3 regions of the Nocardiopsis alba genome follow, and region 3 is predicted to be linked to each of the others. Evidence: riboswitches for the same ligand, from Rfam matches in the RefSeq annotation. Region 3 holds a riboswitch; each other region holds the start of a gene.
What was found. Region 3 has a riboswitch for thiamine pyrophosphate ahead of TR33_RS09430 (ECF transporter S component). Riboswitches for the same ligand answer to the same signal wherever they lie in the genome.
Positions count from the first base shown of each region.

Region 1: linked by a shared signal. The riboswitch ahead of thiO (glycine oxidase ThiO) and the one ahead of TR33_RS09430 (ECF transporter S component) in region 3 are both predicted to bind thiamine pyrophosphate.
Region 2: linked by a shared signal. The riboswitch ahead of TR33_RS19115 (3-oxoacyl-ACP reductase) and the one ahead of TR33_RS09430 (ECF transporter S component) in region 3 are both predicted to bind thiamine pyrophosphate.

Region 1 is NZ_BAZE01000007.1:223,270-233,946, forward strand. It holds gene pknB (Stk1 family PASTA domain-containing Ser/Thr kinase) at 23-1,987, opposite strand; gene TR33_RS15130 (thiazole synthase) at 2,290-3,078, opposite strand; gene thiS (sulfur carrier protein ThiS) at 3,082-3,294, opposite strand; gene thiO (glycine oxidase ThiO) at 3,285-4,553, opposite strand; TPP riboswitch at 4,522-4,632, opposite strand; gene TR33_RS15145 (Rv2175c family DNA-binding protein) at 4,751-5,110, shown strand; gene thiE (thiamine phosphate synthase) at 5,187-5,858, shown strand; gene TR33_RS15155 (zinc-binding dehydrogenase) at 5,868-6,839, opposite strand; gene TR33_RS15160 (SDR family oxidoreductase) at 6,989-7,882, opposite strand; gene TR33_RS15165 (DUF418 domain-containing protein) at 7,950-9,233, opposite strand; gene TR33_RS15170 (polyprenyl synthetase family protein) at 9,382-10,458, opposite strand.
Region 2 is NZ_BAZE01000011.1:20,274-30,950, reverse strand. It holds gene TR33_RS19125 (ATP-binding cassette domain-containing protein) at 1-568, shown strand, start outside; gene TR33_RS19120 (LLM class flavin-dependent oxidoreductase) at 639-1,958, opposite strand; gene TR33_RS19115 (3-oxoacyl-ACP reductase) at 1,958-2,746, opposite strand; TPP riboswitch at 2,803-2,909, opposite strand; gene TR33_RS19110 (MFS transporter) at 3,199-4,566, shown strand; gene TR33_RS19105 (esterase/lipase family protein) at 4,636-5,304, opposite strand; gene TR33_RS19100 (AAA family ATPase) at 5,424-8,201, shown strand; gene TR33_RS19095 (phosphoribosyltransferase) at 8,286-8,783, opposite strand; gene pdhA (pyruvate dehydrogenase (acetyl-transferring) E1 component subunit alpha) at 9,132-10,217, shown strand; gene TR33_RS19085 (alpha-ketoacid dehydrogenase subunit beta) at 10,220-10,677, shown strand, end outside.
Region 3 is NZ_BAZE01000004.1:132,835-143,511, reverse strand. It holds gene TR33_RS09435 (transglycosylase domain-containing protein) at 352-2,817, shown strand; TPP riboswitch at 2,937-3,044, shown strand; gene TR33_RS09430 (ECF transporter S component) at 3,122-3,763, shown strand; gene TR33_RS09425 (ABC transporter ATP-binding protein) at 3,767-5,293, shown strand; gene TR33_RS09420 (energy-coupling factor transporter transmembrane component T family protein) at 5,329-6,093, shown strand; gene TR33_RS09415 (enoyl-CoA hydratase/isomerase family protein) at 6,139-6,939, shown strand; gene TR33_RS09410 (protein kinase domain-containing protein) at 7,357-9,657, shown strand; gene TR33_RS09405 (electron transfer flavoprotein subunit beta/FixA family protein) at 10,082-10,677, shown strand, end outside.

The DNA of each region.
Region 1 (10,677 bases), on a different contig from region 3:
CCCTCATCGAAGACCGACCGGATCAGTCGTCGTCGTCATCGTCGTCACCGGGAAGGTTGATCCCCCGCGGGGTCGCGGTGATCGTGATCTCGGTGCCCTTGGGCGCCTTGCCGTTGTGCGACTGGTGCGCCACGATCCGGCCGCCCAGGATGCGCTCCACCTCGACCTCGAAGCCCGCCTCCTCCAAGGTCTTGCGGGCGTCGTTGATCCGCTCGCCGACCACGTTGGGGATGTCCACTCCGGGGGGCCCGGTGGAGACGGTCAGGGTGACGGTGGAGCCGGCGCCCACGTTGATGCCGGTGTCGGGGCTCTGGGTGATCACCCGGCCCTCGTCGATGTTCTCGCTCTCCTCCTCGACGACCTCGACCGACAGACCCAGGTCCTCCAGCTGGGCCTCGGCGTCCTCCAGCTTCTCCCCGGCCAGGCTCGGCACGGGGATGCCCCGGCTGACGGTGAGCGTCACCGTCTCCTCACGGTCGGCGGTGGAGCCGGCCTCGGGCGAGGTGGAGATGACCTCGCCGGGGTCCTTGTCGGTGGCGTCGACCTCTTCCTGGGCGATCTTGTCGGACTCGAACCCGAGGTCCTCCAACTCCTTGACGGCGTCGGCGACGTCGGCGCCGACCAGCTCGGGCATGTCCACCTCCTGCGGCCCCTTGGAGAGGAACACCGTCACCTCGTCGCCCGGGGAGAGCCGGGTACCGATCTCGGGGTCGGTACCGCCCACCTCGCCGGCGGCGGCGTCGTCGCTGTAGACGGTCCGGTCGGAGAGGTTGTAGATCAGACCACTGGACCGGATCTCGGTCCCCGCGGCCTCGGGGGTGGACCCGATCACGTCGGGAACGGACTCGAAGCGGCCGAGCAGGAACCACCAGCCGACCACGCCGACGATCAGGGCCATGACCGCGGCACCGGCGATCAGCAGGGGCTTACGGCCGAAACGGGAACGCTCCCCGTCGTCGGGGTAGCGGTCGTCGTCGCCATAGCCGTCCATGGCGCCCATGTCGACGACCATGGTGGCGTTCTCGGTCCCCGGACCTGCGCCGCCGGCGATCAACTGGGGCGCGGTCATGGTGGCGGCGGAGGGACCGGTCGGGGCGACCGGCGCCATCCGGCCCTGGGCCGGGGCGGGGTTCTCCGGCAGGTCGCGCAGGACCTCCAGCACCTTGGCCAGGTACTGGCCCGCGTTGCTCGGACGGTACCTGGGATCGCGCTCGGTGGCCTTGGTGACCAGGGTGTCCACCTCGGGCGGGAGCCCGGGCAGGAAGTGGGAGGGACGGGGGACGTCCTCGGTGACGTGCTGGTAGGCGATGGCGATGGGGGTCTCGCCGGTGTGCGGCTGTCCACCGGTGAGCAGCTCGTAGAGCATGATGCCGGCCGCGTAGACGTCACTGCGGGCGTCGGCGGTGCCCTTCTCGATCTGCTCGGGGGCCAGGTAGGCGGCGGTGCCCATGAGGGTGCCGGTCCGGGTCAGTCCCTGGTTGGACTGCTCGACGGCGCGGGCCAGACCGAAGTCGGCGACCTTCACCCGGCCGTCCTCGGTGATGAGGACGTTCTCGGGCTTGACGTCGCGGTGCACCATGCCCGCCTGATGGGCGGCGCCCAGCGCGGCCAGGACCGGGGCCATGAAGTTCAGGGCCTGCCGGGGGGCCAGCCTGCCCTGCTCCTTGAGGAGGTCGCGCAGGGTCCGGCCCGGGACGTACTCCATGGCCAGGAACACGTGTCCCTGATCCTCGCCCTGATCGAAGACCTGCACCACGTTGGGGTGGGAGAGCTTGGCGACCGAGTGCGCCTCGTTGATGAAGCGCTGGACGAAGGAGGGGTCCTGGGCCAGAGAGGGATGCATGACCTTCAAGGCCAGTCTGCGGTCCAGTCTCAGGTCGTGGGCGACGTACACCGTCGCCATGCCGCCACCGGCGATCCTTGACTCGACGAAGTAGCGACGGTCCAGTGTCGCGCCTACAAGCGGGTCGGAATTCGTCATGTCCACGGCGGAGTTGTGTCCTTGCTGCGGGGAGCGCGGGAGATCGCGGCCGGTGGCGCGTACCCGACACCAGGTATCGAACCGACACGATAGCGGAATCCGGCGTCGGTTCTGCCCCGCGGTTCACGGTCGCGGCGTCCCCGGTCCGTGTCGCACAAGGTCGTTCCGTGTGCGGTCGAGGGAGTTCGCGCCTGGGCGGTTCTGATGGGAGCGGCGCCCTCCAAAGGGCCGCCGTACCCCACCACGGTAGGGGACGAGCGCAAACCGTCCGTCGGGCCGACGATCCACGCCGGCCCGACGCACGGGTGTCAGACCACGTCGGGGCTGGAGGCCAGCGCGTGACGGCGGACCGGGATACGGCCGGCCAGACGCGCGCCCCGCCCGGCCCGGACGGCGTCGCGCATCGCGGTCGCCATACGGACGGGGTCCTGCGCGCGGGTCACGGCAGTGGCCAACAACACCGCGTCGCATCCCAGTTCCATCGCCAGGGCCGCGTCGCTGGCGGTACCGATGCCCGCGTCGACGATCACCGGGACCCGGGCCTGCTCGACGATCAGTTCGAGGTTGTGCGGGTTGCGGATGCCCAGGCCCGAACCGATCGGCGCGGCCAACGGCATGACGGCGGCGCACCCCACCTGCTCCAGTCGACGGGCCAGGATCGGGTCGTCGTTGGTGTAGGGCAGGACGGTGAACCCCTCGTCCACGAGGGTCTCGGCGGCGTCCAGCAGCTCCACCGGGTCGGGCAGCAGGGTGTGCTCGTCGGCCACCACCTCCAGCTTGACCCAGTCGGTCTCCAGGGCCTCACGGCCCAACCGGGCGGTGCGCACGGCCTCGACGGCGGTGAAGCAGCCGGCGGTGTTGGGCAGCGGCCGGATCGCGTTGCGCTCCAGGACGTCCCACACCGAACCGCGGGTACCGGGGGTGACCCTGCGCATGGCCACGGTGGTGAGCTCGGTCCCCGAGGCGAGCAGGGCCTCCTCCAGGACCTCCAGGGAGGGGGCGCCGCCGGTGCCGGTGATGAGCCGGGAACCGAAGGAGACCCCGTCGATGACGAGGGGATCGTCGATCGTGGTGGGGGCGTCGAGGGTGTCGGTCATGGTTCAGCCTCCCTGCACGGCGGTCAGGACGTCCACACGGTCTCCGGGGGACAGGGCGGTCTCGGCCCAGGCGGTACGGCGCACGACCTCGTCGTTGACGGCGACCGCGATCCCGCCGGGGATCCGCCCCTCCCCGGCCGAGGTCAGGTCGCGCACGACCGTCTCGACCGTGGCGGCCTCGCTCTGGCGGCTCTCGCCGTTGATGATCAGTTCCACTGTTCCTCCCACGTCGTCGGCTTCTCCCGCGTGTCACCGCCGGGCACGGCTCGGTCGGCGGCGAACCGGCGCGCGTACTCGGGCAGCGTGCCGGTGGTGAGCGCCTCGGCCATGACCTCTCCGGTCACGGGGGCCAGGAGCACCCCGTGGCGGAAGTGGCCGGAGGCCAGGTGCAGTCCCGGGACCCTCGTGGGGCCCAGGAGGGGTTCGTTGTCGGGGGATCCGGGGCGCAGGCCCACGCAGGTCTCGGTGATCTCCAGTTCGCCCACCCCGGGGACCAGCTCTCGGGCGTCCCGCAGTACCTGCCAGAGTCCCCCCGCGGTCAGGGCGGTGTCGTGGCCCAGTTCCTCCTGGGTGGCGCCCACGATCACCTCGCCGTCGGCGCGTGGCACCAGGTAGACGGGGAATCCGCGGACCAGGCCGCGCACGGTGCGCTCCACGATGGGCGGTTCTCCGGCGCGCACGCGGGCGCGCAGCAACTGTCCCTTGACCGGGCGCAGCGGCGGCACCACCGGCGCGGGCAGCGTGATCCGGTCGCCCCAGCAGCCCGCGGCCAGGACGACCTGGTGCGCCGGAAGGACGGGACCGTCGATCGGACGTACCCCGAGGCGGGCCCCGTCGGGGCCCGGGGAGGAGACCTCCGCCACGGTCCCGGAGACCTCGCGCACCCCCGCGCGCCTCCCGGCCTCGGCCAGGGCCCGGAGGAGGAGCCGGGGGTCGAGGGAGTGGTCCTCGGGGGCCAGGACACCGCCGCGCACGGAAGGCGCCAGCATGGGCTCCAACCTGCGGCACTCACGGCCGCCCAGCCGTTCGGTGGCGATCCCCAGCCGTTCCTGGAGGGCGTGCAGATCGTGCAGGACGGCCAGGTCGTCCCGATCGAAGGCGACCAGCAGGGTGCCGGTGCGGCGATGACCCACCGATCGGCCGCTCGCGGCCTCCGCCTCGGCGACGAAGTCGTCGTACATCCGCGCGGAGCGCAGGCCCAGGGCCATCAGCTCCTCCTCGCCGAACACCGCCTCGGTGGCGGGGGTCAGCATGCCCGCGGCGACGGTCGAGGCGGCACGCGCGTGGGACGGTTCGTCCACCGGATCGGGCTCGACCAGCGTGACGTCCAGGCCCTGTTGGGCGGCCCGCCACGCGGTGACGCGGCCGATGACGCCACCGCCCACCACGACCACGGTATTGGTAGGACGAATCCTCGTGTCGGGGGTTTCCTCGAAAGTACGCACGGTGCGCTCCTCCACTCCCTTCGCCGGCATGATCCGGATCAGGTTCGTGCGGTCGGAGACGGGCAGTCTCCCTCTCAGCCGGGTCCACCCGGCTCCCGCGGGACGTGTCTGTTCGGTACCCCATCCTAGGACAGGCCCTTCGAAGGGGGCGCGTCGGGACCTCTGCCAGGTCACCCGGCACGGCCGGGACGGTCCGCGTGGCCGGCCGTGTGTGGCAGATTGGGAGGGTGACACAAAGCGACCGTGAAATCGACGAACTGGTCGGCGACTGGCTGACCCTGCGAGAGGCCGCCCGGCCGCTGGGCGTGAGCCCGAACCGGATCAAGACGCTCATCCGCGAGAAGCGGCTGATGGGTCTGGTCCGGGGCGGAGAACTCTCCATCCCCGCCGCCTTCCTGGACGGGGAGGACCTGGTCAAGGGGCTGCCCGGCACCATCGTGCTGCTCACCGACGCCGGGTTCTCCACGGAGGAGGCCCTGCGCTGGCTGTTCACCCCGGACGACACCCTGCCCGGAACCCCGATCCAGGCCATGCGCGAGAACCGGGGCACCGAGGTGCGGCGCCGCGCCCAGAGCCTGGCCTTCTGAGGCGGGTCCGGGGCCCGGGGCGCTCCGCACGGGGGTGCCCTCGGGTCCCCGATCTCCGGGCCCTAAGGTGGACGGTGTGAGGACCAGCCACGGAACCAGCCTGCGCGAGCGCCTGGACGCATCGCTTCTGTACCTGTGCACCGACGCCCGGACCGGGCGCGGCGATCTCGCGGAGTTCACCGACGCCGCCCTGGCCGGAGGTGTGGACATCGTCCAACTCCGGGACAAGGGTCTGGAGGCCCGTGAGGAGCTCGCGGCCCTGGAGATCATGCGCGAGGCCTGCGAGCGGCACGGGGCCCTGCTCGCGGTCAACGACCGGGCCGACATCGCCCGCTCGGTGCGCGCCGACGTCCTGCACCTGGGGCAGCGGGACCTTCCCGTCCCCATGGCCAGGGACATCATCGGCGCCGACCCGATCATCGGCCGTTCCAACAACGACGCCGACGCCGCCGCGGCCTCCGCGGCCGAGGCGGGCAGCGACTACTTCTGTGTCGGGCCGACCTGGGCCACCCCGACCAAGCCGGGTCGTCCCGCGGCCGGGCTCTCCCTGGTCGAGCGGGCCGCCGAGCTGGCCGGCGACCGCCCCTGGTTCGCCATCGGCGGCATCGACCTCGACAACGTCGACCGCGTACTGGACGCCGGTGCCCGTCGGGTGGTCGTGGTGCGCGCGATCACCGAGGCGGAGGACCCCCGAGCGGCCGCCGCCGCGTTGCGGGCCCGGTTGACCGCGCGCTCCGACCGTTCCTGACCGTTCGGGTCAGGGGACGAGGAGCACCTTCCCGACGACCCGACGCTCCTGGAGCGCCCGGTGCGCCTCGGCGGCCCGCTCCAAGGGCAGGGTCATCCCCACGTGCGGTCGGATCCGGCCCTCCCTGGCCTCCTCCAAGGCGAGTCTGGCCAGGTCGTTCCGGCCCAGGTTCTCCTCCCGTTGGATGTCGAACAGGCCCACGGTCTCGATCCGACGTCGGGACGCCTCGGCCTCGTCGATCTCGACGATCTCCCCGTCGGTGGTGCCGTAGCTGACGAAACGTCCCCCGTCGGCCACGAGGGAGAAGGCCGACGCCCCCAGCGCCCCTCCGGCCCCGTCGACGACCACGTCCACCCCGGCCCCGCCGGTGATCTCGCGGACCCGGTCGTGCCAGTCGGGGGCCGAGTAGTCCACGGTCTCGACCGCTCCCAGGGCTCGGGCCAGTTCCCGCTTCTCCGGGCTGGACGCGGCGCCGATCACCCGGGCCCCCGCCAGCCGGGCGAGCTGCACGACCAGGCTCGCGGCGCCGCCCGCGGCGGCCAGTACCAGCACCCGGGTGTCGGGGAGGAAACGGGCGGAGCGCTCCAGGAGCATCGCCGTGGCTCCGTCGACCAGCAGGGCCAGGGCATCGTGGGGGGAGAGCCCGTCGGGCACCCGTACCAGGCCGTCCTCACGGACCACGACCCGCTCCGCGTATCCGCCCTCCTCCGTCTCGGAGAGCACGAGGGCTCCGACGAGGGAGGGATCGGCCTCCGGGCCGACCTCCTCGACCCGGCCCACCACGCTCGAACCCGGCACGTACGGAGGCTCGATCGGGAAGAACTCCCGGGCGAGGCCCCTCCGGATCAGGGTGTCGAGGTAGATGACGTTGGCCGCCTCCACCCGTACGGCCACCTCGCCGGGACCGGGCTCGGGCTCGGGGACCTCGTGAAGGGCGAGGACCTCCGGGCCGCCGAATCCGTCCACTCTCACCGCTCGCATCGCACACTCCGTGGTCCGTCGTTCGTCTTACAAGAACGACCCTCCTACCTAAACCAATGTTGAGGTCAAGGGGGAGGGGAGGATTCCCTCGGGGAACCTCGGAGACGACGGGGCCGCCGTGCGGGAGCACGACGGCCGGGGCGGAGCGATCAGACGTGGACGTGCGACAACGCGCTGGGATGGCGGCGCAGGAAGCCCTCGATCGACTGGGCCGGATGCCCGGTCAGATCCGGCACCGTGGGGGAGACCACGTCCAGCTCACCGGAGGCGATCGCCGCGTACGACGAGGCCCACCCCTCGACCGCCCACTCCGGGGCCCCGCTCGAGCGACGCGACTCCAAGGCCTCCTCCCAGGTCTCGGGCACGTACCGGATCGAACGTCCGGTGAGCCGGCCCAGTCGCTCCACGGTGGCCCCGACCGAGAGCGCCTCCGGGCCGGTCACGTCGTAGGTGGTCTCCTCGGAGGCGGCGATCACCACGGGGTCGGTGAGCACGGTGGCGGCCACGTCCGCCACGTCGTCCCGGGACACCCAGGCGACGCGACCCTCTCCGGCCGGGCCGCGCACCACACCGTGGTCGTCCACCCAGGAGGGCATCAGATCCAGGTAGAGGGAGGGTCTCAAGAACGTGTACGGCACCCCGGTCGAGCGGATGTGCGCCTCGGTGAAGAAGTGCGTCCGGGCGAAGGTGAAGGTGGCGGCCGGTCCGGCACCCAGGAACGACAGGTACACGATCCGGGACACCCCGGCCCGGACGGCGCCGTCCACCGCGCTGATGTGGGTGTCCATCCGATTCTCGGACTCGGTCGCCGAGACCAGGAACAGGGTGTCCACACCACGACAGGCCCGTTCGAAGGCGGCGGTGTCCTCGTAGACGGCCATCGACGCGCTACTGCCCGGATACTCCGGGGCCCGATTGATATCGCGCACGATGAGACGCTGCCTGGCCCCGAGCCTGGCGATCCTGGCGGCCACGCGTCCGCCCAGGGCACCGGTGGCCCCGGTCACCCCTATGGTGTGGTTTGTCATGTGATCGTCGCCCATGACAGCCATCCTGGAGGAAGGCGGCGTGCCGAGCACTGATCGGCACGCGCCTTTTTGCGCCTTCGGGTCAGGGGGTGGTCCGCTCTTGGTGCGGCCCCTCGTCCCCTTCCGGGGCGGATGCGGGCGAAGGGGTGTTCACCCGCCGGTAGGACAGACGTCGGAGCAGGACCTCGGCCGGTCCGCGACGGCCGGCGCGCTCCATGCCGTAGGCGATCACCACGGTGACCAGCCAGACCCCGACCGCGTACAGGAACATCGTCCACGACGTCATCCAGGCGGCCAGACCCAGCCCCCAGGCGGACAGGATCGGCGCGCACAGGACCGACTGACCGAGGTAGGCGGACAGGGAACGCTTACCGGTGGCGCTCAGAGCGGTGACCACCACGCCGGGTTCGCGGTCCCGGTTCTGGATCCGGTGCGCGATCAGGGCGATCAGCGCCACATAGCCGACACCGCAGAGGATGCCGGTGGTCATGTGCGGAAGGGTCAGGATCTGGGCCTGCGTGGCGTTCAGGTCCAGCGCACCGACCTGGTACAGGGCGAGGGGCAGACCGCCCAGCCAGCCCACGGAGATACCGATGACGGCGGTCCGCCGCAGCAGGGGCAGGTGTGCACCGGGCTCCTCCAGAACGCGCATGCGCGCGGCCCGATAGCCGAAGAGGATCGCCGCGGGGATCGCGAGGCCGAACACACCCTGAAGGAGGGCGACTCCGGGCCAGACCGTGATCCGGTCCAGGGCGGCGGTGAGGAACGAGGGGTCGGCGATGCTGCCGGCGAGCGCCTCCATGCCGGCGGCGTCCTCGTCCGGCAGCGAACCGAGGAAGGGCATGGACAGGAGGCCGAGTACGGAGAGCGAGGCCAACAGACCGGTCAGGACCCAGCCCCACACCAGCAGGGTGGTCTCCCGGCGGCGGAGGAAGAGCCATCCCAGCAGCAGGCCGGCCACACCGTACGCGCCGAGCACGTCGCCCATCCAGAGCAGGAGGGCGTGGACCGCGCCGAAGGCGATCAGCCACAGGTTGCGGCGACGCAGCAGGGCCGCGACCGCCTTGGCGTCGCTTCCGGCCGCCTCTTGGCGACGGGCGAGCTGCACCATCCCGTAACCGAAGAGGAAGGCGAACATCGGGTAGCTGCGCATGTCCACGACGACGATCGTGAAGAACTGCGCGATCCGGTCCGGGAGGTCTTCCGAGGGGGGATGCATGGTGGCGCCGCCGCTCGGTAGCGCCCACAGGTACCAGACCGTGTTGGCCAGCGCGATGAACAACAGCATGAAGCCGCGGGCGAGGTCGGGGGCGAGGGCACGTTCGGTGGTTCCGGTCGGACCGCGCGAGGCCGTGGGCCTGGGCATGAGGGGCTCCGCTTTTCGAGATCTATCGTGAGATTCGATTCAACGCGAAACGGAGGGCGCCGCACAACGGGGACCGATGTGAGAAAACCCCTGAAACCCCCAGGGGCGTCCCCTAGGGGTCTCGGAGGTCGGGTTCCAGGTCGTGTCGTCAGTGGGAGCGGCGGGTGGCGGCCACCACCAGGTCGCGCAGCGGCCCGCGGGCGTCGTCGGCCAGCTCCGGGTGCTCCGTGGCGGCGAGCGCCTGTCCGGCGTAGTCCTCCACCAGGGCCTCGCAGGCGGCCAGGGCCCCGCTGGTCTCGATCAGGGAGCACATCCACTCGACCGAGGCCACCGACAGGTCGGGGGCGCCCAGCAGCTCACGGAACCGCTCGGCGTCGGCGCTTCCGGAGCGTTCGAGGGTCTCGGCCACGATCAGGGTCCGCTTGCCCTCGCGCAGGTCGTCACCGGCGGGCTTGCCCGTGGTGGTGGGGTCGCCGAACACGCCGAGCAGGTCGTCGCGGAGCTGGAAGGCGATCCCCAGAGGGATGCCGTAGTCGGTGTAGACCCCGGCCAGCTCCTCGTAGCGGCCGGCCAGCGCCGCCCCCAGGTGCAGCGGACGCTCCACCGTGTACTTGGCGGACTTGTAGCGCATCACCCGGAGGGCGGCCTCACGGGTGGCGGTGCCGCGCACCTGCTCCAGCGTGTCCAGGTACTGGCCCGCCATGACCTCGGTGCGCATCGCGTCGAAGGGGACGCGTCCCCGCTGGAGGGTGTCCGGGGCGAAACCGCTGGCCTGGTACATCTCGTCGGACCAGGCCAGGCACAGGTCGCCGATGAGGATCGCGGCGCCCTGGCCGAAGCCCTCGCTGTCACCGCTCCACCCCTGGTCGGCGTGCATCTTGGCCATGCGGCGGTGGGTCGCGGGCAGGCCGCGTCGGGTGTCGCTGTTGTCGATCACGTCGTCGTGGACGAGGGCGCAGGCCTGGAGGAACTCCAGGGAGGAGGCGGCCCGGATCATCCGCTCGTCACGGTCCGCGCCCCCGGCACCGCGCCAACCCCAGTAGGCGAAGGTCGGACGCAGGCGCTTGCCGCCGGAGACCATGGTCTCCAGGGCGTCCATGGCGGGGGCCAGTTCGTCACCGATCTCCAGCAGGCGGCCGCGGTGGTCGGCGCAGAAGACGGACAGTTCGCGGTCCACGTCGGATCGGATGACGGACACGGTCGAGAGGGCAGAGGAAGGGGCCATACCCAGCAGGTTAGCCGCTGTGGGGGAAGAGGGCTCTCCGGGTCCGTTCCGTCGCTCGGGTGTTACGGGTGGTGCTGTCGGGGCTGTGGGGACGAATGGTCGACCCTGTCACCACGCTCCGTGATCGGGGCGGTATCAGTGAGAAGAAAAGTGAGCGTCCGGAATATGGACAAGAAGGGGCGTGGTCGGCTGGGTCTTCAATGGAGAAAGGATGGCGGA
Region 2 (10,677 bases), on a different contig from region 3:
GCTGCTGTTCCTGCCCACCACCTACGCCCCCTGCCCCACCTGTGGCGGCTCCAGGTACAACCCCGACACCCTGCGGGTCCTCTACCGGGGGCGCACCATCGCCGACGTCCTGGCGATGTCGGTCGAGGAGGCGTTGGAGTTCTTCGACGAGGTGCCGGCGGTGCGGCGCTCCCTGGAGACCCTGCGCGCGGTCGGTCTGGGGTATCTGCGTCTGGGGCAGTCCGCGACCGAGCTCTCGGGCGGGGAGGCCCAGCGGATCAAGCTCGCGGGCGAACTCCAGCGTCGTCGGGTGGCGGACACGGTCTATCTATTGGACGAACCCACGACGGGGCTGCACCCGTACGACACCGACGTGCTGATGGACCGGCTCCGGGACCTCGTGGAGTCCGGGGCCACGGTGGTCGCGGCCGAGCACGACATGCGGGTGGTGGCCGGCGCCGACCACGTCGTCGACCTGGGGCCGGGCGGGGGCTCCGCGGGCGGTCGGATCGTGGCGGAGGGGACGCCGGAGCGGATCGCGGCCACCTCGGAGAGCCGCACCGGCCGCTACCTGAGGCACCTGCTCTGAGCAGACCACCGCGACGGCACCGCCGGGTCCGCTCACCGTGATCGAGGTGGGTGGACCCGGCCGGCGAGGGTCACCGATGCGAGGGTGCGGCCGGGCGCTCCAACCCCAGATGCCCGCGCAGGGTCTCCGACGTGTACTCGCGGCGGAACAGCCCCCGCTCCTGGAGGACGGGGATCACGTGGTCCACGAAGTCCTCGATCCCTCCCGGCAGGGACGGCGGCATGAGGTTGAAGCCGTCCGCGCCCTCCTCACGCAGCCATACGCCGATCCGGTCGGCGATCTGCTCGGGGGTGCCGGTCATGGTGCAGTGCCCGCCGCCGGCGGCCAGACGTCCGAGCAGCCCGCGCACCGTGGGCCTCTCGGACTCGATGATCCGCAGGATGGTGGCGTAGCGACCCTTGGGTCCGGTGAACGCCTCCAACGGGGGGAGTTCGGGGACGGGCGCGTCCAGCTCCCAGTCCGAGCAGTCCTGCTCCACGAACAGGCCCAACTGTCGCAACGACTCCTCCACCGGAAGGAGCAGGTCCAGTTCGTTCCGCTTGGCCTCGGCCTCCGCCTCGGTGGAGCCCACGTAGGTGACCAGCCCCGGCATGATCGCCACCGAACGGGGGTCGCGGCCCGCCCGCCGGATCCTCGCCTTGACGTCCCGGTAGTAGTCCTGGGCGCTGGGGAGGTCGTAGGCCACCGAGTAGATCGCCTCGGCGCGACGGGAGGCCAGCGCGCGGCCCTGCTCGGAGGCGCCCGCCTGGAAGAGCACCGGGTGACCCTGGGGCGGGCGCGGTACGTTCAACGGGCCGTCGACCTGGAAGTGCTCCCCCTGGTGGTCGATGGGGCGGACCAGCTCGGGATCGGCGAAGACACCGTCGCGGTCATGGCGCAGGGCGTCCTCGCCCCAGGAGTCCCACAGCCGCAGCACCACGTCCACGAACTCCTCGGCGCGGGCGTAGCGCTCCCCGTGCTCCGGCATCCTCTCGTAGCCGTGGTTGCGCGCTTCGGTGTCGAACATGGAGGTGACCACGTTCCACCCGATCCGACCGCCGGAGATGTGGTCGAGCGAGGCCAGCATGCGGGCGGCGTGGAAGGGGGTGTAGAAGGTGCTGGAGACGGTGCTGACCAGCCCGATCCGTTCCGTGGCCCGGCTCATCGCGGCCAGTGCGGTCAGGGGCTCGAGGAACCACCACGGCCCTTCGGCCACCTCGCCGGCGGCGTGGCCGTCGGCGAAGAAGACCGCGTCCAGGAGGCCCCGCTCGGCGGTGCGGGCCAGCTCCTCGTAGTAACGGATGTCCCCGATCCGCTCGGCGGGGGAATCGGGGTGACGCCAGGCCGCCTTGTGGTGGCCGGAGCCGAAGATGAACAGGTTGATGTGCGCCTGACGTTCGATCTCGGGCATCAGTCCATCACCAGCCCGCCGTCGACGACCAGGTTCTGTCCGGTGACCGACCGGGCCCAGGGGGAGGCGAAGAACAGGGCGGTGTCGGCGAACTCGGCCGGGGTGGTGACCCGGCGCAGCGGGGTGCCGGAGGCGATCAGGTCGAACACCTCCTCGGGGGTGGCCGAGCTGGCGTCGGTGGTGCGCAGCAGACCACCCGAGATCATGTTGACGGTGATGCCGTCGGGGCCCAGGTCGTGGGCGAGGGTGCGGGTCAGGGAGAGCAGGGCCGCCTTGGCCGCGGTGTAGTCGTGGTAGGGCACGACCGGGTGCTGGAACAGGTTGGTGCCCACGTTGACGATCCGCCCTCCCCCGGCCCGGCGCATTCCGGGGAGGGCCGCCTGCACGGTGTTCAAGGCGCCCTGGACGGTCCCGCTGAACTGCCGGTCGAGGTCCTGCCACGTCAAGGTGTCGGCGTGCGGTCGAGCGTCGCCGTTGAAGGAGAAGTCGACGAGGGCGTTGTTGACGACGGTGGTGACGGGGGCGCCGAAGCGGCTCTCGGCCTCCTCCACCATCGCGGTGACCTGGTCGCGGTCACGCACATCGGCCCGGACCGCCAGGGCGGTGTCGGGGTGGGTCTCGGCCAGTTCGCGGGCGGCATCGGCGCTGCTCCGGTGGTTGATCACCACACGGGCCCCTTCGCGCAGGAAGGCCCGGGCCAGATGGGAGCCCAGCCCGCGGGCTCCACCGGTGACGAGGACGACCTGTCGGTCGAGAGGGATCGCCTGTGCGGCTTCGGGGGAGGACATCGGTTCCCTTTCTGTCTGGCGGAGAAGGGAGCCGTGCACAGAGGAGTCACCGCCGGGGGCGGGTGAGTGGACATCCCTTCGCCGGCGTTACCCGGATCAGGTTCGACGGGTGTGATCTCAGCTCGGAACCCCTGTGCGGTCCGAAGCACCCCGTGTCACTGGTGCTCAAGGTAGTCCACCGTCCTTACGAGGACGTGGGGTGGGGTGCGGTACGGCGTCACGGAGTGTGCTGGAACCCGGACTTTCCGACCGACCGTTCGGTAAGGACATGTGTTCTCAACTGCGAAAGTAAGGCCCCGGTGTAGAAAGTGTCGTGCCTCACATGGCATGGTGTTCTGGGGCTCATGAGCATGTCGTCCGTTTTCCCCTTGTACGCCCCGAATACGCGGACGGCGCCTGCCGTGGCCCATCGACGGATCCGGCCCATGCCGGCAGAGAACTACGGAGCAGCAATGGCGACTTCCGACGCCACGACCCCCGAACCGGGTGCCCCTCTCGACCGAAGAGAGAAGCGCAAGGTCCTCGCCGGGACGATGGTCGGTACCACCATCGAGTGGTACGACTTCTTCATCTACGCCCAGGCCGCGGGCCTCGTACTCGCACCGCTCTTCCTGGAACCCCTGTCCGCCAGCAACCCGGGCGTCGCCCAGGTGCTCTCCTTCGCCACCATCGGCATCTCCTTCCTCTTCCGGCCGCTCGGCGCGATCGTCGCCGGCCACCTCGGCGACCGGTTCGGACGCAAGCGGATCCTGGTGGCGACCCTCGTCATGATGGGCGTGGCGACCTTCGTCATCGGCCTGCTGCCCACCTACGCGCAGATCGGCATGGCCGCCCCGATCCTGCTGATCCTGATGCGCATCATCCAGGGCTTCTCCGCCGGCGGCGAGTGGGGCGGGGCCGCCCTGATGTCGGTGGAACACGCTCCGGTGCACAAGAGGGGCTACTTCGGCGCCTACCCGCAGATCGGCGTCCCCTGCGGCATGATCCTCGCGACCTTCGTGGTCTGGGTCATCACCGCGATCATCGGTACCGACGCCTTCCTCGAGTGGGGCTGGCGCATCCCCTTCCTGCTGTCCGTCGTGCTGATCGTCGTCGGCCACCTCATCCGCAAGACGGTCGAGGAGTCCCCGGTCTTCAAGCACATGCAGGCGCGTCGGGCCAAGTCCTCCGCCCCGCTGGGCCGCCTGTTCCGCGAGAACACCCGTGAGGTCGTCCTCTCCGCGCTGATCTTCGTCTCCAACAACGCCGCGGGCTACCTCGTCATCGCCTTCCTCGCCACCTACGCCTCGAGGCCGGTCGAGGACATGGGGCTGGGGATGGAACGCGGCCCGGTCCTGCTGGCGACGACCCTGGCCTCCTTCGGCTGGCTGATCTCGACGCTGTACGGCGGATGGATCTGCGACCGGATCGGCCGGGTGCGGACCTTCCAGATCGGCTACGTGCTGCTCGCCGCCTGGGCGGTGCCGATGTGGTTCCTGGTCGACACCGGCGACGTCCTCCTGTACTTCGTGGGGGTCTTCGTCTTCACGCTGACCTTCGGCCTGAGCTACGGACCCCAGTCCGCCTTGTACGCGGAGATGTTCCCGGCGGAGGTCCGTTATTCGGGCGTCTCGATCGGCTACGCCCTCGGGGCGATCCTGGGCGGGGCCTTCGCCGCGATGATCGCCGAGCTGCTGCTGAACAGCTTCGGCGCCTCGTGGACCATCGGCGTGTACATCGTCGGGCTCTCCGTGATCTCCTTCGCCGCGGTCTCACTGGTGAAGGTCCAGGAGGGCCGGGACCTGCACGCGGACGAGGCCGACCCCGCCACCGCGGGGTAGGCCTCCGGTCGAGGACGGGGCGACGGTTCGTGGGAACGGACCGTCGCCCCGTCCCATGTCGGGGACGGGTCAGCCGACGACGCGACGGACGTGATCGATGACCTCGCCGTTCCACATCATCGAGATGTGCTCCACGCACCCGACCCGGATGTTGTCGGCCCCGGGCAGGGAGGTGCTCTCCGTGGGAGAGATGACGATGTCGCAGGGGGAACGCAGGGTCGTGTACCCGACCGGCCCGGGCGTGGGGTCGCCGGAGTTGAGGTCGGCGAGGAAGTCCGACCCGTGCCTCATCTCGGCGCAAGGGGTGATCGGCGATGGGCACAGGTTCGCGATGTCGGTCCCGTTGTTGGGGCCGCCGATGGAGATCCACTGGTCGACGGTCTCCGTGCCGCCGAGGTTCTTGATGTAGTAGCGCGAGGACAGGCCGCCCATGGAGTGGGTCACCAGGTGCACGCGGTCGACACCGTGCTCGCCGCGCACCTCGTCGATCCGCTCCGAGAGCCGTTCCGCGATGGTGGTGTTGGAACGGGCCCAGTCGTAGGAGAAGACGTGCAGCCGGTCCTCCGGGTAGCCGGAGTCGACGAGGGCGGCCCGCATGTCGTCCCACTGGCCGCCCTTGCCCATGAACCCGTGGACGAAGACGACGGGGGTGTGGGAGTCGGCGCCGGCGGGGGCGGCCTGGAGGGACATTCCGAGGGCGAGGACGAATCCGAGCAGGAGGGAGATCGGGCGTCTCATATGAGCTCCGAGGGTGGGGGAGGCGGGGGATCCCGATTGTGCGCCGCGGACCATGGCGCGCGCATCGGCCGAATCGCCGGTCCCTTTACTCGTTTTTAACCGACGAGTAACTTAAGGGGGTGAACAGCGTGAACCCGCTCACACGTACAGCGCCCCTGTACGGGCGCGACCACGAACTGCTCTCCCTCCGCCACCTGCTCGAATCCGCCCGTTCGGGACGGAGCGGCGGCCTGCTCGTGACGGGGCCTCCCGGCTCCGGCAGGACCGCACTCCTGGAGCGCGCCGTGTCCGAGGCACCCGACTTCACCGTGCTCCACGCCCGCGCGGCGCCGGGCGAGAGCCGGATCCCCCTGGCCGGCCTCCACCAACTCCTGAGGCCCGCGCTCCCCTACCTCCCACGTCTGCCGCACGTCCAACGCGAGACCCTCACCCGCGCCCTGGACACCGGAGAGCCGGGCGGCGACCTCCCCCTGGCCGGCGCGGCCCTGGGGCTGCTCACCGAGGTCGCGGCCCAGAGTCCGCTCCTGCTCCACGTCGACGACTTCCACCTGCTCGACCCGCTCTCCCGGAGGGTCGTGGCCTTCGCCGCCCGCAGACTGACCCACGACGGAGCGGTGGTCCTGCTCAGTGCCGAAGGTCCGGAACCGGGGCTGCTCGCCGGCGTCCCGGCCCTTCGTCTGCGCCCTCTGCCGGAACGGGCCGTTCTGCGCCTGCTGCGCGAGTCGGCCGCGGGGCACGGAGGGCGTGCCGAGGACGGGCCGACCGAACCGGTGGCCTCCGCGCTCGCCGAGGCCGCCGAGGGCAACCCCCGTGCGGCCCTCGAGCTACTGGAGGGGAGCACCCCCGACCAGCGTTCCGGGGCGGTCGCCCTGGAACGACCACCACGCTCTCACGGTGAACTCACCGACGCCTTCGTCGAGCGTCTCCATCGGCTTCCGGAGGAGACCCGACTCGCCCTGGTGCGGGCCGCCGCCGACCCGCACGCCCCCGCGTCGACGGACCCCGACGTCCTCGAACCCGCGCGTCGCGCCGGACTGGTCGTGGAGACGGGGGACCGGACGGTCTTCGCCCATCCACTGGCCCGCTCGGCCGGCTACCACCACGCCTCCCCCGCCGAACGGCGCTCCGCGCACCTGGACCTGGCCCGCGCGCACGAGGACGCCCGGGACACCGGCCGGGCCCTCTGGCATCGCGCGCTCGTCGGGGGCGGCCCGGACGAGAGGGTCGCGGCCTCCCTTCACGCGGAGGCGCACCGCGCCGTCGAGCGGAACGGCCACGCCCCGGCCTCCCTGCTCCACGAACACGCGGCCCGCCTGAGCCTCGATCCGATCCTTCGGGGGAGGCGCCTGGTCGACGCCGCCCGATCCGCCTGGCTGTCCGGTGCTCCGGCCCGGGCCGGGCGGCTCCTCGAACGCGTGCGCTCACTGCCCGTCCGGAGCGACCGGGGGTACGCCGTCCAGGACCACGCCGACCTGCTCCGGGCCGAGATGGACCTGCGCTCGGGGGTGGCCATCGACGCCGTCCAACGGCTCGGCCCGGCCGCCGAACGGCTGGCAAGGAGCGATCCGAGTACGGCCCTGCGGGCCCTGTTGCAGGCGGGCGAGGCCGGATGCCTGTCCGGTGACCACGAGCGTTTCTTCGCCACCGTCGAACGCGCCCGGACCCTCGTCTCCGAGGCCGCGCCCGATGGTGGCCGCGCGAGGCCCTGGGATCGTCTCGTCCTCGACTACATGACGGGGAAGGCCGCCATGTTCCAGGGCCGGCACCGTGAGGGCGCCGAGCTCCTGGAACGGGCCGAGAGGGTCGCGGAGCGGATCGGGGACCCCGAGGCGCTCGTTCTGGGCGGGATCGCCGGCCTGCTCCGAGGCGACCACATGCGCACCCGGTCCCTGGCCGGGCGGGCCGTGACGATCGCGCGCCGGACCGGTGCTCTGGCCCTGGTCCCGCAGGCCCTGGAGTTCCTGACCTACGCGGAGATGTGGTTCGGACGCCTCTCCCTGGCCGAGGAGAGCGCGGCCGAAGGGCTGCGGAGCGCGGTGGGGTCCGGGCAGGACAACTGCGCGAGCCATCACCGGGGCGCGCTCGCCTTCGTCGCCGCCCTTCGGGGTGAGGAGGACGACTGTCGGGAGCACGCGGAGACCGCGCTGGCGCTGGCCGGGGAACACGACGTCGGCCTCCCCGCGGGGCTCGCCTCCTGGGCCCTGGCCCTGCTCGATCTGGGTTCCGGCCGTACGGCGGAGGCGGCGATGCGGTTGCGCTCCCTGGCCCGTTCCGGCCCCGGACGCGGTCACGCGGCGGTGCGGCTGTTGATCACCCCGCACCTGGTGGAGGCGTCGGTACGCGGCGGGGTCGAGGTGCGGGTGCGTCGCGCGGTGGAGACCTTCGCGGGGTGGGCCGAGGCGACCGGCCAGGACACCGCCCGGGCCCAGGTGATGCGCTGCCGGGGTCTGCTCTGCGAGGGAGAGGAGGCGACCGGGTTCTTCGAGAGGGCGCTGGAACTGCACTCCTCCGGTTACTGCGACTTCGAAGAGGCGCGCACCCGGTTGTTGTACGGCGGCCATCTGCGCAGGTCACGCCATCCAGGGCGGGCGCGTGAGCATCTGTACACCGCGATGGAGGCCTTCGAACGGCTGGGGGCCCGGCCGTGGGCGCGTCAGGCCGGACAGGAGCTCCGGGCGGCGCGCGGTGGCACGGCGACGCCTGAGGCGGGCGGATTGGAACGGCTCAGCCCGCAACAGCTGCGGATCGCCCGGCATGTGGCGGGCGGCGCCACCAACCGGGAGGTCGCGGCGCGGCTCTTTCTGAGCACCCGGACGGTCGATCACCACTTGCGCAACATCTACACCAGGCTCGGGATCCGTTCCCGCGTAGAGCTGTCCCGCCTCGTCGGCGGTTGACCGGTGCCGACGACGGGTCCTGAACGGCCCGAATACGGAGGGAGCCGGCCCCGCCCGGGGCCGGCTCCCTCCGGTGCGTTCGTGTCAGGCGTCGCGGACCTGGTCCTCGCGGTGGACGACCGGGGGCAGGACCGACCAGGGGAAGTTGATCCAGCGGTCGGTGTGCTTCCACACGTACTCGCACTTGATCAGGGACTGGGGCTTTTCGTAGACGACGGCGCTGCGCACCTCGGCGACGTGCTCGGAACAGAAGTCGTGCACGAGTTTGAGGGTCTTGCCGGTGTCGGCGACGTCGTCGGCGACGAGCACCTTCTTGTTGCTCAGGTCCACCACGTTGGGGACCGGGGGCAGCATGACCGGCATGTCCAGGGTGGTGCCGACACCCGTGTAGAACTCGACGTTCATGACGTGCAGGTTCTTGACGTCCAGGGCGTAGCCCAGGCCGCCGGCGACGAACAGGCCGCCGCGGGCGATGGACAGGATGATGTCGGGCTCGTACCCGTCGTCGGCGATCGCCTGTGCCATCTCGCGCATCGCGGTGCCGAAGAGCTCATAGCTCAGGTTCTCGCGCTCGTCGCTCACGGTCTTGTCTCCCCCTGATGTCCCTGCGGTGTCCGATGTGCGCGGCGCCTCGCAGGTCAGGCCGCTCGCGGCACCGACCCATGCTAACGACGCCCCCGCACCTCTCCGAGGCGCGGTGCCCCTCCCGAAGGCCGGACCGGGTCGGGTCGAGAAGAGGGTCACCCGGGTGTGAGGTGTAGGCCACATGTCCACGCGAAGTGGTGTCCCAGGTCACATATGTGGACACTCGGCCCGAAAACTCTGATCGATTTGCGACATTTTCTCGATTCTGACCGGTTTGTGGCGAACAGATGGTCGCGAACAGCACCATGTCTGCATACAGATCTTCCGCGCCCAGGAGGTTGCAGCATGGCGGAACATCAGGCCCTACTCCCCTCCGAGGAACCCCTTCGACTGCTCGACGAGTCGGGCTCACGGGTCGACGGCTCCGGCCTCCCCATGCCCGACACCCGACGCCTTCTGGAGGTGTACGGCTCCCTGGTGACGGCGCGCCGGGTCAACGACCAGGCAGGCGCCCTCGTCCGCCAGGGACGCCTCGCCGTCTATCCCTCCTCGCACGGCCAGGAGGCCTGCCAGGTCGGGGCCGCGCTCGCCCTCTCCGACGGCGACTGGCTCTTCCCGACCTACCGCGACACCGCCGCCGTCATCGCGCGCGGAGTCGACCCGATCGAGGTCCTCACCCTCCTCCAAGGCGACTGGCACGCGGGCTACGACCCCTACGAGCGCAAGGTCGCGCCCCAGGCGACCCCGCTGGCCACCCAGCTCCTGCACGCCGTCGGCGTCGCCCACGCGGCCAGGCTCAAGGGCGAGGACACCGTCGTCATGGCGCTGTGCGGCGACGGCGCCACCAGTGAGGGCGATTTCCACGAGGCCCTGAACTTCGCCGCCGTCTTCCGGGCACCGGTCGTGTTCTTCGTGCAGAACAACGAGTACGCGATCTCGGTCCCCCTCGCCCGGCAGAGCGCGGCCCCCTCCCTGGCGCACAAGGGCGTCGGCTACGGGGTCCCCGGCGAACGGGTGGACGGCAACGACCCGGCCGCGGTCCTGGCCGTCCTGGAACGAGCGGTCGCGGACGCCCGAGCGGGGGGAGGCCCCCGCCTGATCGAGGCGCACACCTACCGGATCCAGGCGCACACCAACGCCGACGACGACACCCGCTATCGGAGCGGGGACGAGGTCGACCCCTGGGTCGCGCGCGACCCCCTGACCCGCCTGGAGAAGCACCTCAAGCGCAAGAGGGCCCTCACCAAGGCCCGCCGGACCGAGATCACCGAGGCCGCCGAGGCCGTCGCCGCGTACATGCGCGAGGGCGTCGTCGAAGGGGCCGAACCCGAGCCCGCCGAACTGTTCGCGCACGTGTTCTCCGAGCCCACCCCCCAACTGGCCGAGCAGGCCGCCTTCCTGGCCGAGGAACTGAGCAGAGAGGGTCTGTGACGATGGCGACCGAGAAGCTCTCCATGGCGCAGGCCCTCAACCGGGCGCTGCGCGACTCCCTCGCGGAGGACCCGACCGTCCACGTGTTCGGCGAGGACGTCGGCCCGCTCGGCGGCGTCTTCCGCATCACCGACGGACTGACCGCCGAGTTCGGTGAGGAACGCTGTTTCGACACCCCGCTGGCCGAGTCCGGGATCGTCGGTATGGCCGTGGGCATGGCGATGAACGGACTGCGTCCGGTGGTCGAGATGCAGTTCGACGCCTTCGCCTACCCGGCCTTCGAGCAGATCGCCAGCCACGTGGCCAAGATCCGCAACCGTACCCGCGGCCGTGTGGAGGTGCCCCTGGTCATCCGGGTCCCCTTCGCCGGCGGCATCGGCGGCGTCGAACACCACTGCGATTCCTCAGAGGCCTACTACGCCCACACCCCCGGCCTGAAGGTGGTCACCCCCGCCACCCC
Region 3 (10,677 bases):
GAAGAAGGCATAAATTCGCAGTGGATTCTGTGTTCTCCCCGGTTGCTTTTCGATTCTCCATCATGAAAAGTCCGAAGATCTGTCCCGCTGGTTGCCGGTGGGAGTGAACTGGGTAGGGCTCATCTAATGCGCCCCGAGTGGTCGAGGGTCTATTCCGGACACTCGATCATGTCCAATGTGTCTACTCTGTGTAATCTTCTGTTGCTCTGTGTGGTTTACAAGGTATTGAGGAAGCTTTTCAGTGACACACCCGATTTAACGGAGTTCCCTTGAGGCCCTTCCTGCGAGGGTGGTCGACGCGATGCCCACCGTCGCGAGGCGGAGGGGCGGCACACGGCTCTAGGGGGCGACGTGACGGAGGTCGACGGGGGCGGTGGGTTCATCGAGCGGGCCCGCGCTCTGTTCCAGGAGAGGGTCGAGCGGGCCCGCGCCCTGTTCCAGGAGAGGATCGCGGAGTTCGAGAAGGACGCGACTCGGGAACGACGCGACGCGTATCTGCGACTGTCGGGTCTGGGCGCCGTCGCGGGTCTGCTCTGTGCCGTCCTCGTGCTGCCCTGGGCGGGAAGCGCGGGCCTGGTGGCCAGGGACACCGCCGCGGGCTTCATGGCCCTCCCCGGGCACCTGGAGGTCCCGAACCTGTCGTCGGGCGTCCTGCTCACCGACGACGCCGGGGAGCCCTTCGCCGAGGTCTCCGAACGCGAACGGGACGTGGTCTCCCTCGACGCGATCAGCCCCTGGGTCCCCTCGGCCCTCATGGCGGTCGAGGACGACCGTTTCTATGAGCACAACGGGCTCGACATGAAGGGCGTCCTGCGGGCCGCGCTGCGTACGGCCCAGGGAGACATGCAGGGCGGCTCCACCATCACCCAGCAGTACGTCAAGAACCTCCTCATCGAGACCGCCGATTCGGAGGGGGACGTCGACGGCGCCAGCGAACGGACCCTCGGCCGCAAACTGACCGAGCTGCGCTACGCCATCGACATCGAGGACCGGTACACCAAGGACGAGATCCTGGAGGGCTACCTCAACCTGGCCTACTTCGGGGCCGGCGCGCACGGCATCGAGGTCGCGGCCCAACGCTACTTCTCGATCTCGGCGGAGAATCTGGACGCCGGTCAGGCGGCGATGCTGGTCGGCCTGGTCCGGGGGCCCTCGTTCTACGACCCCCTCAACAACCCCGAGGGGGCGAAGGAACGTCGCGACCTGGTTCTGGACCGCATGGTCGACACCGGTCACCTGGAAGCGGAGGAGGCCGCCGCCCACAAGGCCGAGGACCTGGGCATCGATCACACCCCCAGGGGCGGCAGTTGCATGGAGAGCGACTACCCGTTCTTCTGCGACTACGTCATGCGCTGGCTGGCCGACTCGGAGATGCTGGGGAAGACCGCCGCCGAGCGGGAGCAGCGCATCGCCCAGGGCGGTCTCACCGTGCGCACCACGATGGATCGCGCGGCCCAGGACGCGGCCCAGGACGCCGTGGACAAGCGGGTCCCGCATGAGGACTCCACCAAGTTCGCCGCCCAGGCGCTGGTCGAACCCGGAACCGGTCGGATCCGGGGCCTGGTCCAGAACCTGCGCTACGGGTTCGACGACGACGCCTCCGGAACCACCTCGATCAACCTCGCCGTGGATCGGGACGAGGGCGGCTCCGGCGGCTATCAGGCGGGATCGACCTTCAAGACCTTCACCCTGGCGGCGGCCCTGGAACAGGGGATGGGGTACGGGACCAGGTTCAACTCGCCCAAGAGCATGTCCGTCGGTGGGATGACCGACTGCGGCGGCGACCGGATGTCGTCGTGGAGCGTGAGCAACGCCGGCGAGAGCGACGACGGCGAACACAACATGATCAGCGCGACCAAGGGCTCGGTGAACACCTACTTCGCCCAGTTGCAGGAGAAGGTCGGTCTGTGCGAGACCTCCGAGATGGCGGTGAAGGCCGGCGTGCACCGCGCCGATGGTGAGGATCTCGGAGTGTGGAGCTCCTTCACCCTCGGGGATCAGGAGGTGTCCCCGCTGACCGTCGCCAACTCCTACGCGACCTTCGCGGCCCGCGGCATCCGTTGTGAGCCGCGGCCGGTGCGCTCTCTGACCGAGGACGGCACGGAGGAGCGGGTCACCGCCGACTCCGACTGTGAGCGGGTGGTGAAGCAACAGGCCGCCGACGGGGTCAACCACCTGCTCCAACAGACCTTCGACGGAGGTACGGCCAAGGGCCTGGACATCGGGCGGCCCGCGGCGGGCAAGACCGGTACCACCGACGGATCCGCCTACGCCTGGTTCGCCGGGCACACCCCGAACCTGGCCTCCGCGGTCGTCGTCGGCGACGTGCGCGGTGGTGAGCAGAACCCGCTGCGCGGGGTGACCATCGGCGGACAGTACTTCGGCGTCGTCTACGGAGGGACCCTGCCCGGACCGATCTGGCAGGAGTCCATGCGCGGGGCGACGGAGGGGCTGCCCTCCGAGAGCTTCGCCGGTTCTCCCGGTTCCTTCGGGGACCCGACGGCGGAGCCGCCTGGACGGGAGAAGGACGACGACTCCGATGACGAGGGCGGAGCGGACGGCCCCGAGGACGCCGCCGGCTCCGCGGACTCCGAAGGTACGGAGAGCACGGAGAGCACGGAGAGCACCGAGGGTTCCGCGGACTCCGAAGGGACCGGGGGCGCCGAAGGTTCGGACGGCACCGGCGGCACGGGCGGTACCGAGGGCTCGGACGGTACCGGAGGCACGGGCGGCACCGAAGGTACCGGGGGCACCGAAGGCACCGAAGGTTCCGGTGGCACCGAGGGCTCCGACACCGGAGAGGGGGCCGGCACCTGACCACCGGGCCCGCTCGCGCGCGGTCCATGGTCCCGAGGTGGACAGAGGCCTATATGTCGTGGTGAAAGGGGTATGGAGGGTCAAGAGCTCCGATATTTGCCTCATGGCGCATAATGGAGCCGAACCGACAGGGGAGCGCGGAAGCGCTGAGAGTGCGGCACCGGGCCGCAGACCCTTAGACACCTGATCCGGATCATGCCGGCGAAGGAAGTCGTGAGAACCCGCCATCGTGCGCGTGAGAACGCGTGATGGCGCTCTTGGCCGCATTCCCCTCCGTCGCTCCGACGAAGGGAACCCTCGGGTAATGAGTACCGAAGACAGGACCGGCACGACCGATGGCCGCGAGGTCGCGCGTGCCGGATTCCTCCAAGAGGTACGGGCCGGCCTCAAGAGCTGGCGCACCGTCGACATCGTCGTCGCCGCCGTGATCGGTGTGGCGGTCGGTGTCGTCTTCTGGCTGTGGAACATCGTCTGGTCGATCACGACGCCGCTGTTCGTGTTCTTCCCGCCCGGTCAGGCCGTCGTCTACGGCATGTGGCTGATCTCCGGCGTGCTCGGTGGTCTGATCGTCCGCAAGCCCGGCGCCGCCGTGCTCACCTCGATCGCGGCGGCCTCGGTCTCCGCGGTCCTGGGGACCCAGTGGGGGCTCGCGGTCATCCTCGACGGCACCCTCCAGGGGCTGCTGCCCGAACTGGTCTTCCTGGCGTTCGCCTACCGGCGTTGGAACATGGGCGTGGCCGTGCTCGCCGCGGCGTTCGCGGGCCTGTCCCCGGCCATCCGGGACAACATCGCCTACAACGTCACCTGGCCGCTCCACTACCAGATCACCTACGGGGTGATCGTGGTGATCAGCGCCGCCCTCATCGCGGGTGTGGGAGCCAGGCTCCTCACCACCGCCCTGGCGCGCGCCGGCGCCCTGGCCCCCTTCCCCTCGGCCAAGGGCTGACCCATGGGAGCGAGGAACGTGGGCGGCGCGCGTGTGGAGCTCTCCGGTTGGGGATGGCGGCACGCGGGCCGCGACACCCACGCCCTGCGCGGCGTGGACCTGGTCGTCGAACCCGGGGAGCGGATCCTGCTGCTGGGCGCCTCCGGCGCGGGCAAGAGCACCCTGCTCCACTCCCTGGCCGGGCTCACCGGCCCCGACAGCGCCATCAGCGGCGAGGAGGAGGGCCTGCTCCGTGTGGACGGAGAGCCCGCCGCCCGCGGTAGGGGTCGGGTCGGCCTGGTCGCCCAGGACCCCGAGACCCAGCTCGTGATGGCCCGGGCCGGAGACGACGTCGCGTTCGGTCTGGAGAACCTCGGTATCGAACGAGAGGCGATCCGGCCCCGGGTGGAGGGGGCCCTGGCGGACGTGGGCTTCCCCTACGGTCTGCGGCATTCCACCGGTGCCCTGTCCGGCGGAGAGAAGCAGCGACTGGTGATCGCCGGAGCGCTGGCCATGCGCCCTCGCCTGCTGCTGCTGGACGAGCCCACCGCCAACCTCGACCCGGCCGGGGCCGAGCTGGTCCGGTCCCTGCTCGCCCGTCTACTGGCCGAGACCGAGGCCACCCTCGTCCTGGTCGAACACCGGGTCGCCGAGGTCGTGGACCTGGTCGACCGGGTCGTGGTGGTGGAACCGGGCGGCGGGGTGATCGCAGACGGCGCCCCCGCCGAGATCTTCGCCGAACACGGGCGTTCCCTGGCCGCCCAGGGCGTGTGGATCCCCGGGAACGAACCCGCCCCCTCGCTCACGGCGGCCCCGGGAGGGGCACCGTTGATCGAGGCCGTGGACGTGACGGCGCGGACCCCCTTCCAGGTGGGGGTCCGCGTCGGCCCTCGCCGCACGGTCCTGGAGGGGGTGCGCGTCGCCCCCGAGGCCGGGACGGCGACCGCCCTGACCGGACCCAACGGAGCGGGAAAGTCGACCCTCCTCACCCTGCTGGCCGGGCTCTCCGGTCCCTACCGGGGGAGCGTCGAGCCTCGCGGGCCATTGGCCGAGGCCGACCGACGCCCCCTGGTGAAGTGGCCGGCCCGACGTCTGGCCCGACACGTGGGAACGGTCTTCCAACACGCGGAGGACCAGTTCGTCACCTCCACCGTGCTGGACGAGCTGCGTTTCGCGCCCTCGCGCGCGGGGATGGGCGAGGTCGAGATCGAGGCCTGGGTGGGCGAACTCATGGAGAGACTGCGCCTGACCCGGCTGGCCGACGTCCACCCGTACACGCTCTCCGGAGGAGAGAAACGGCGGCTCTCGGTGGCCACCGCGCTCAGTTCCGGGCCCTCGCACGCCCCCGACGTCCTCGTCCTGGACGAACCCACCTTCGGGCAGGACACCCGTACCTGGACGGAGCTGGTGGAGCTGCTGGGCTCCCTGAGGTCGGAGGGGCGGGCCATCGTCATGGCCACCCACGACCGGCTGCTCCTGGAACATCTGGTGGACTCCCGTATCGGGGTCGCCGACGGTCGAGCCACCGTCTCGTCGAAGGAGGACGTGTGAGCACCGCCCGATCCGGCACCCGTACCGCGGAGACGATGGGAGGGGACACCCTCACCCTCGACGTTCCCGCCGAGGGCGGGGCCCGCTACTGGATGACCGGGCTCAACCCGGCCGCGAAACTGCTGGCGGCCCTGGCGATCGCCATCGGCCTGATCCCCGCTGTGGACGCCGTCACCGGAGGCCTGGTCCTGTTCGTGGTCCTGCTGACGGTCCCCTTCAGCGGTGTGGACCGTAGGACCCTGATGCTCCTGGGCGGGCCCTTTCTGCTGATGGGCCTCAGCAGCGGGACGGTCAACTACCTGTACGGCGAACAGGGGCTGGAAGGGGCCGTCGGCGCCGCGGTGCGCCTGCTGGCCATCGCGCTTCCCGGACTGTTGGCCGCGATCACCAGCGACCCCACGGAGATGTCGGACGGGCTCGTGCAACGGCTCAAGGTGCCCGAGCGCCCCGCCATGGGCGTCCTCGCCGCGCTGCGCCTGATCCCGCTCCTGGCCGACCAGTGGCGGACCATCACCCTGGCCCGCCGGGCGCGCGGTCTGGAGGCCGGGTACAACCCGTTCAACGTGGTGCGGCTGTTCTTCGGTCGACTCTTCGCTTTGCTGGTCCGCTCGATCAGGACCGGGACGCTGTTGGCCACCGCGATGGACGCGCGGGCCTTCGGCACGGGGCCGCGCACCCACGCCCGGATCAGTCACTGGAGGAGGGCGGACACCCTTCTGCTGGTGGGGACCGGGGCGCTCCTGATCGGCGCGTACGCCCTCTCCGCGCGCTTGGGCACCCTGGTGCTGCTCTTCTCCTGACCCGAGTGGTTAGGTGGCAACCGACACTGACGCCGAAGTGAAGAGGTGGAGAACGTGGGCGAGTTCGTTCGCGTGGAGGTCGACCCGGACAACCCCGCGGTGGCCGTCATCCGGATCGATCGACCCAAGGCGCTGAACGCGTTGAACGGTCGGGTCACCGAGGAGATCGCCGAGGCGGCCGCGCGGGTGTCGTCGGACGACTCCGTGCGCGCCGTCGTGCTCTACGGCGGTGAGCGGGCCTTCGTGGCCGGGGCCGACATCAAGGAGATGGCCGAGCTCACCCACGCGAAGATGCTGGAGTACTCGCGCGCCCTACAGAACGCTCTGACCGCGGTGGCCCGGATCCCCAAGCCGGTGGTCGCCGCCATCAGCGGGTACGCGCTGGGCGGTGGATGCGAGCTGGCGCTGTGCGCCGACTTCCGGGTCGTGGGGGCCAAGGCCAGGCTCGGACAGCCCGAGATCCTGCTGGGCGTCATCCCGGGTGCGGGCGGGACCCAGCGTCTGCCGCGTCTGATCGGTCCGGCCAAGGCCAAGGACCTGGTGTTCACCGGGCGTCACGTGAAGGCGGAGGAGGCACTGGAGATCGGCCTGGCCGACCGGGTCGTCGAGGACGACGAGGTCTACTCGGCCGCCGTGGAGCTGGTCGCCCGTTACGCGGACGGCCCCGCGGTGGCCCTGGCCGCGGCCAAGGAGGCCATCGACCGCGGGTTGGAGACCGACCTGGACACCGGCCTGGAGATCGAGCGACTCCAGTTCTCGGGCCTCTTCGCGACCGAGGACCAGAAGGCGGGCATGCGCAGCTTTATCGAGCAGGGACCGGGCAAGGCGACCTTCGAAGGGCGCTGACCTCGGGCGTTCCCGGCCCCTGGGACGGGTATCGCTGTGGGGCGGGGCGGGTGGTGTCGGGCGTTCGCCTCGCCGCCCGCCCCGCTCTCTTCCCAGGTTTTTGTAGTGACTTGTCGTTGCTTTTACTTTTTGTCGCGTTGAGTGTCCTGGTGGGACCTGGGGTGGAAGACCGGATCCGGCCATACGGGAAGGGAACGGGGGAACCGCTCACCCGGTTTTTCCGTCATACTCGTCAGTGGTCGTCACAGGACGGACGGTTCGCCCGGAGCCCCGGGGCGCGTTCCGCGCCCGATCCCGGGTGGGATCCGCGGACCACACGGGCCCCTGGGCGGGGCCGCACAAGCCAAGCTTGACCCATCCCCCCGGCCGATAAACTGGGCGTGGCGGTATGTGGTCTTTTGAGGGGATGAGTTCTCGATGGCAATGTCGGCAGGTTTCCCCACGGGTGAGGAGCTGCCGGAGCGCATCGGTCACTACGTGATCCGCCGTCGCATCGGCGCCGGCGGCATGGGAGTGGTGTACCAGGCCGAGGATCCCCACACCGACCGGTTCGTGGCGGTGAAGGTCCTCAAGCCCGAGGTCGCCGGAGACCACATCGCACGCGCCCGGCTCGCCCGCGAGGTCGAGACGATGCGTCGTGTACAGAGCCCCAACGTGGCCGAGGTCATCGACGCGGACACCCAGGCGGAACTGCCGTGGGTGGTCACCGAGTACATCCCCGGGCCCACGCTGGACGCCACGGTCACCGACCACGGCCCCCTCCGCGGGCGCGCTCTGACCCGTTTCGTCACCGGTATGGCCAGGGCCATCAAGGACATCCACGCGGTGGACGTCATCCACCGTGACCTCAAGCCCGGCAACGTGATCATCTCCAACGGCGAACCGATCGTCATCGACTTCGGTATCGCCCACGCCGTCGACGGGGCCAAGCTGACCCAGACCGGCACGTTCGTCGGCACCCCCAGCTACCTGTCGCCCGAGGTCATCGAGGGGACGGACCTGGGTCCGGCCACCGACGTGCACGCCTGGGGCGGCACCGTGGCCTTCGCCTCCACCGGCCGTCCGCCCTACGGCGCCGGTTCGTTCGAGGTGATCTTCTTCCGGATCCTCAACGGCGAGATCGACATGGACGGGATGCACGAGGCGCTGCGCCCCCTCGTCAACCGCGCGGTCTCCCGGGACATGAGCGCCCGGCCCACCGCGGCCGAACTCGTGACCGAGACCGGCCGCCTCAACCTCGACCTGCCGTGGAGCGAACCGCAGCGCGGGCTGCCGGACCAGACCGGCGGCCACACCGTGCACAGTCCCGCTCCGGGCGTGCCCGACACCGGGGGCCACGGCTCCGGACACGGCGGCGTGGGAGGAGCGATCCTCGGCGGCGCCATGGGCGGCGCGGCCGCCGGGCACCTGCTGGGCGGGGGCGCCGGAGAGGGCTGGGGGAGCGCGCACACCAGGAGCGCCCCCGGAACGACCGACAGCGCGTGGTCCACGCCCTCCAACGAGCGCCCCGGGGGCCGGGAGAGCGACCTCGAGGCCACCGACGACCTCGGCGCGGCCCGTTCCAACGGATGGAGCGAGGACCCGGAGGCCACCGACGACCTGAGCGGCGCCCGTTCCTCCGGAGACGACCGGACGCATCACGCCCACTCGTCCGGGTGGGACGACGAGGCCACCGACGACCTGTCCGGGGCCGGGACCGAACGGATCGTCCCGGGCACGGGCGCTCAGGGGTACGACACCCAGGGCACCCAGCGGATCGATCCGGTCCGGGACGACGTCCAGGGCACGCAGCGGATCGACCCGTCCGCCCTGGCCCCTCGGGAGGACCCCCAGGGCACCATGATGATGGGCCAGGACGAGATCTCCCGGCACGCCCGGGTCCAGGACGAGGACCCCGACGGTGCCCCTCAGACCCGGTTCTTCAACTCGCCGCTGGACCCGAAGGCCTTCCAGGACATCCTGACGCCCGTGGGGGCCGAGGGGCGGCGTGAGACGACCCAGGAGTTCGACGAGGAGGAGTACCGGGAGCGGGGCGGCCTGCTGGGCCGTTTCCGCCGTGGGGGCGGCGACCGCGTCGGCGACTACTTCCGCGGTGACCGCGAGGGCGACGAATACGACGAGGACGAGGACGAGTACTACGACGAGACCTGGCGGATGCATCCGCTGGTCCTCATCCCGATCATGCTCTCGCTGGCCGGGACGGCCCTGTGGTTCCCCTGGTTCGGCATCTTCCTGGGCGTCGTCCTCATCTCCGGCCTGAGCGCGTTGGACGTGGTCAAGGCCGAGCACGCGCGACGTCTCCAGACGCGTGGTCGCCGCAACTCCGACGGCATGGTGGTGGCGCTCAGCTTCCCCTGGGCGTTCGGTCGTATGACACTGCGCACCGTCGGCTTCGGGCTGATCTATCTGGTGGCGGGCATCCTGGTCGGGCTGGTCTACTCCACGATGTTGGAGACCGGCAACGACGGGGCCAACTACACGGGCGCCTTCGCGGTCTTCGTGATGATCCTGCTCAGCTACATCATGCCGAGCGGGCGCGAGGCCCGTCACCAGGCGGTCTGGCTGGTGGAACGGGTGCGTTTCCACAACCTGTACCTGTACATCGGTGTGGTCGTCGCCATCGTCCTGCTCACCATGCTGATCCTGTCGATCGGCCTGGGTTCGGCCCCGATCTGGACCATGGGGCCGCTCACCGGCCCGGCCGACTGGTTCGGATAGAGGCGACCCTCTCGCTTCGAACGCCCCTTCTCCCACAGGAGGAGGGGCGTTCCCGTGTTCGGGGAGGGGAGCGGGGCGTCCCCCTCGCCCCCGGACGGGGGAGCGGTCAATAGAGTGGGGAGCGGTCACCGTTCCCCGGGCGTCATCGTCACCGGCGGGCGTCGTTCCGACGTGTTCCGAGTGAGGGCCGCGGGGAGGGATTCCGGGTTTTCCGAGTCGAACCCGGGCCACGGGTTGGCCTGCAAGCTACTAGCCAGTAACATATGGTGTATGAGCACATGAGCGGGACCGGCTGTGAACGTGAACAGCGGGACCCGCCGTCGGATGACCGATCGGCATTCGGCATTGTTGGCAGTCACGGGGCGCGCCAGCGCCCGCCCGCCAGACGGCGGACATGGGAGTGCAGGGAGGTCGGCCACCGGCCATGAATATTGTCGTTTTGGTCAAGCAGGTCCCGGACACGGCGACCGAACGGAAGCTCAACGCCGATGACAAGACGTTGGACCGCGCGGCGTCCGACGGTGTCATCAACGAGCTCGACGAATACGCCATCGAAGAGGCGCTCCTCCTCAAGGAGAAGCACGGCGGCGAGGTCACCATCCTGACGATGGGGCCGGACCAGGCCACGGACTCGATCCGCAAGGCCCTGTCCATGGGCGCCGACAAGGCCGTCTTCGTCAACGACGACGCGCTGCACGGCTCCGACGCCATCCAGAGCGCCTACGCCCTCGCGCAGGCCCTGGGCACCATCGAGTTCGACCTGGTCGTGCTCGGTTCGGAGTCCACCGACGCCCGCACCGGTGTCATCGGTGCCGCGCTCGCCGAGTACCTCGGCCTGCCCCAGCTCACGCTGGCCGGCAAGGTCGACATCGACGGCGACGCCATCAAGATCCAGCGTCAGACCGACTACGGCTACGACGTGGTCGAGGCTCGACTGCCCGCGGTCGTCTCCGTCGTGGAGAAGATCAACGAGCCCCGTTACCCGTCCTTCAAGCTGATCATGCAGGCGAAGAAGAAGCC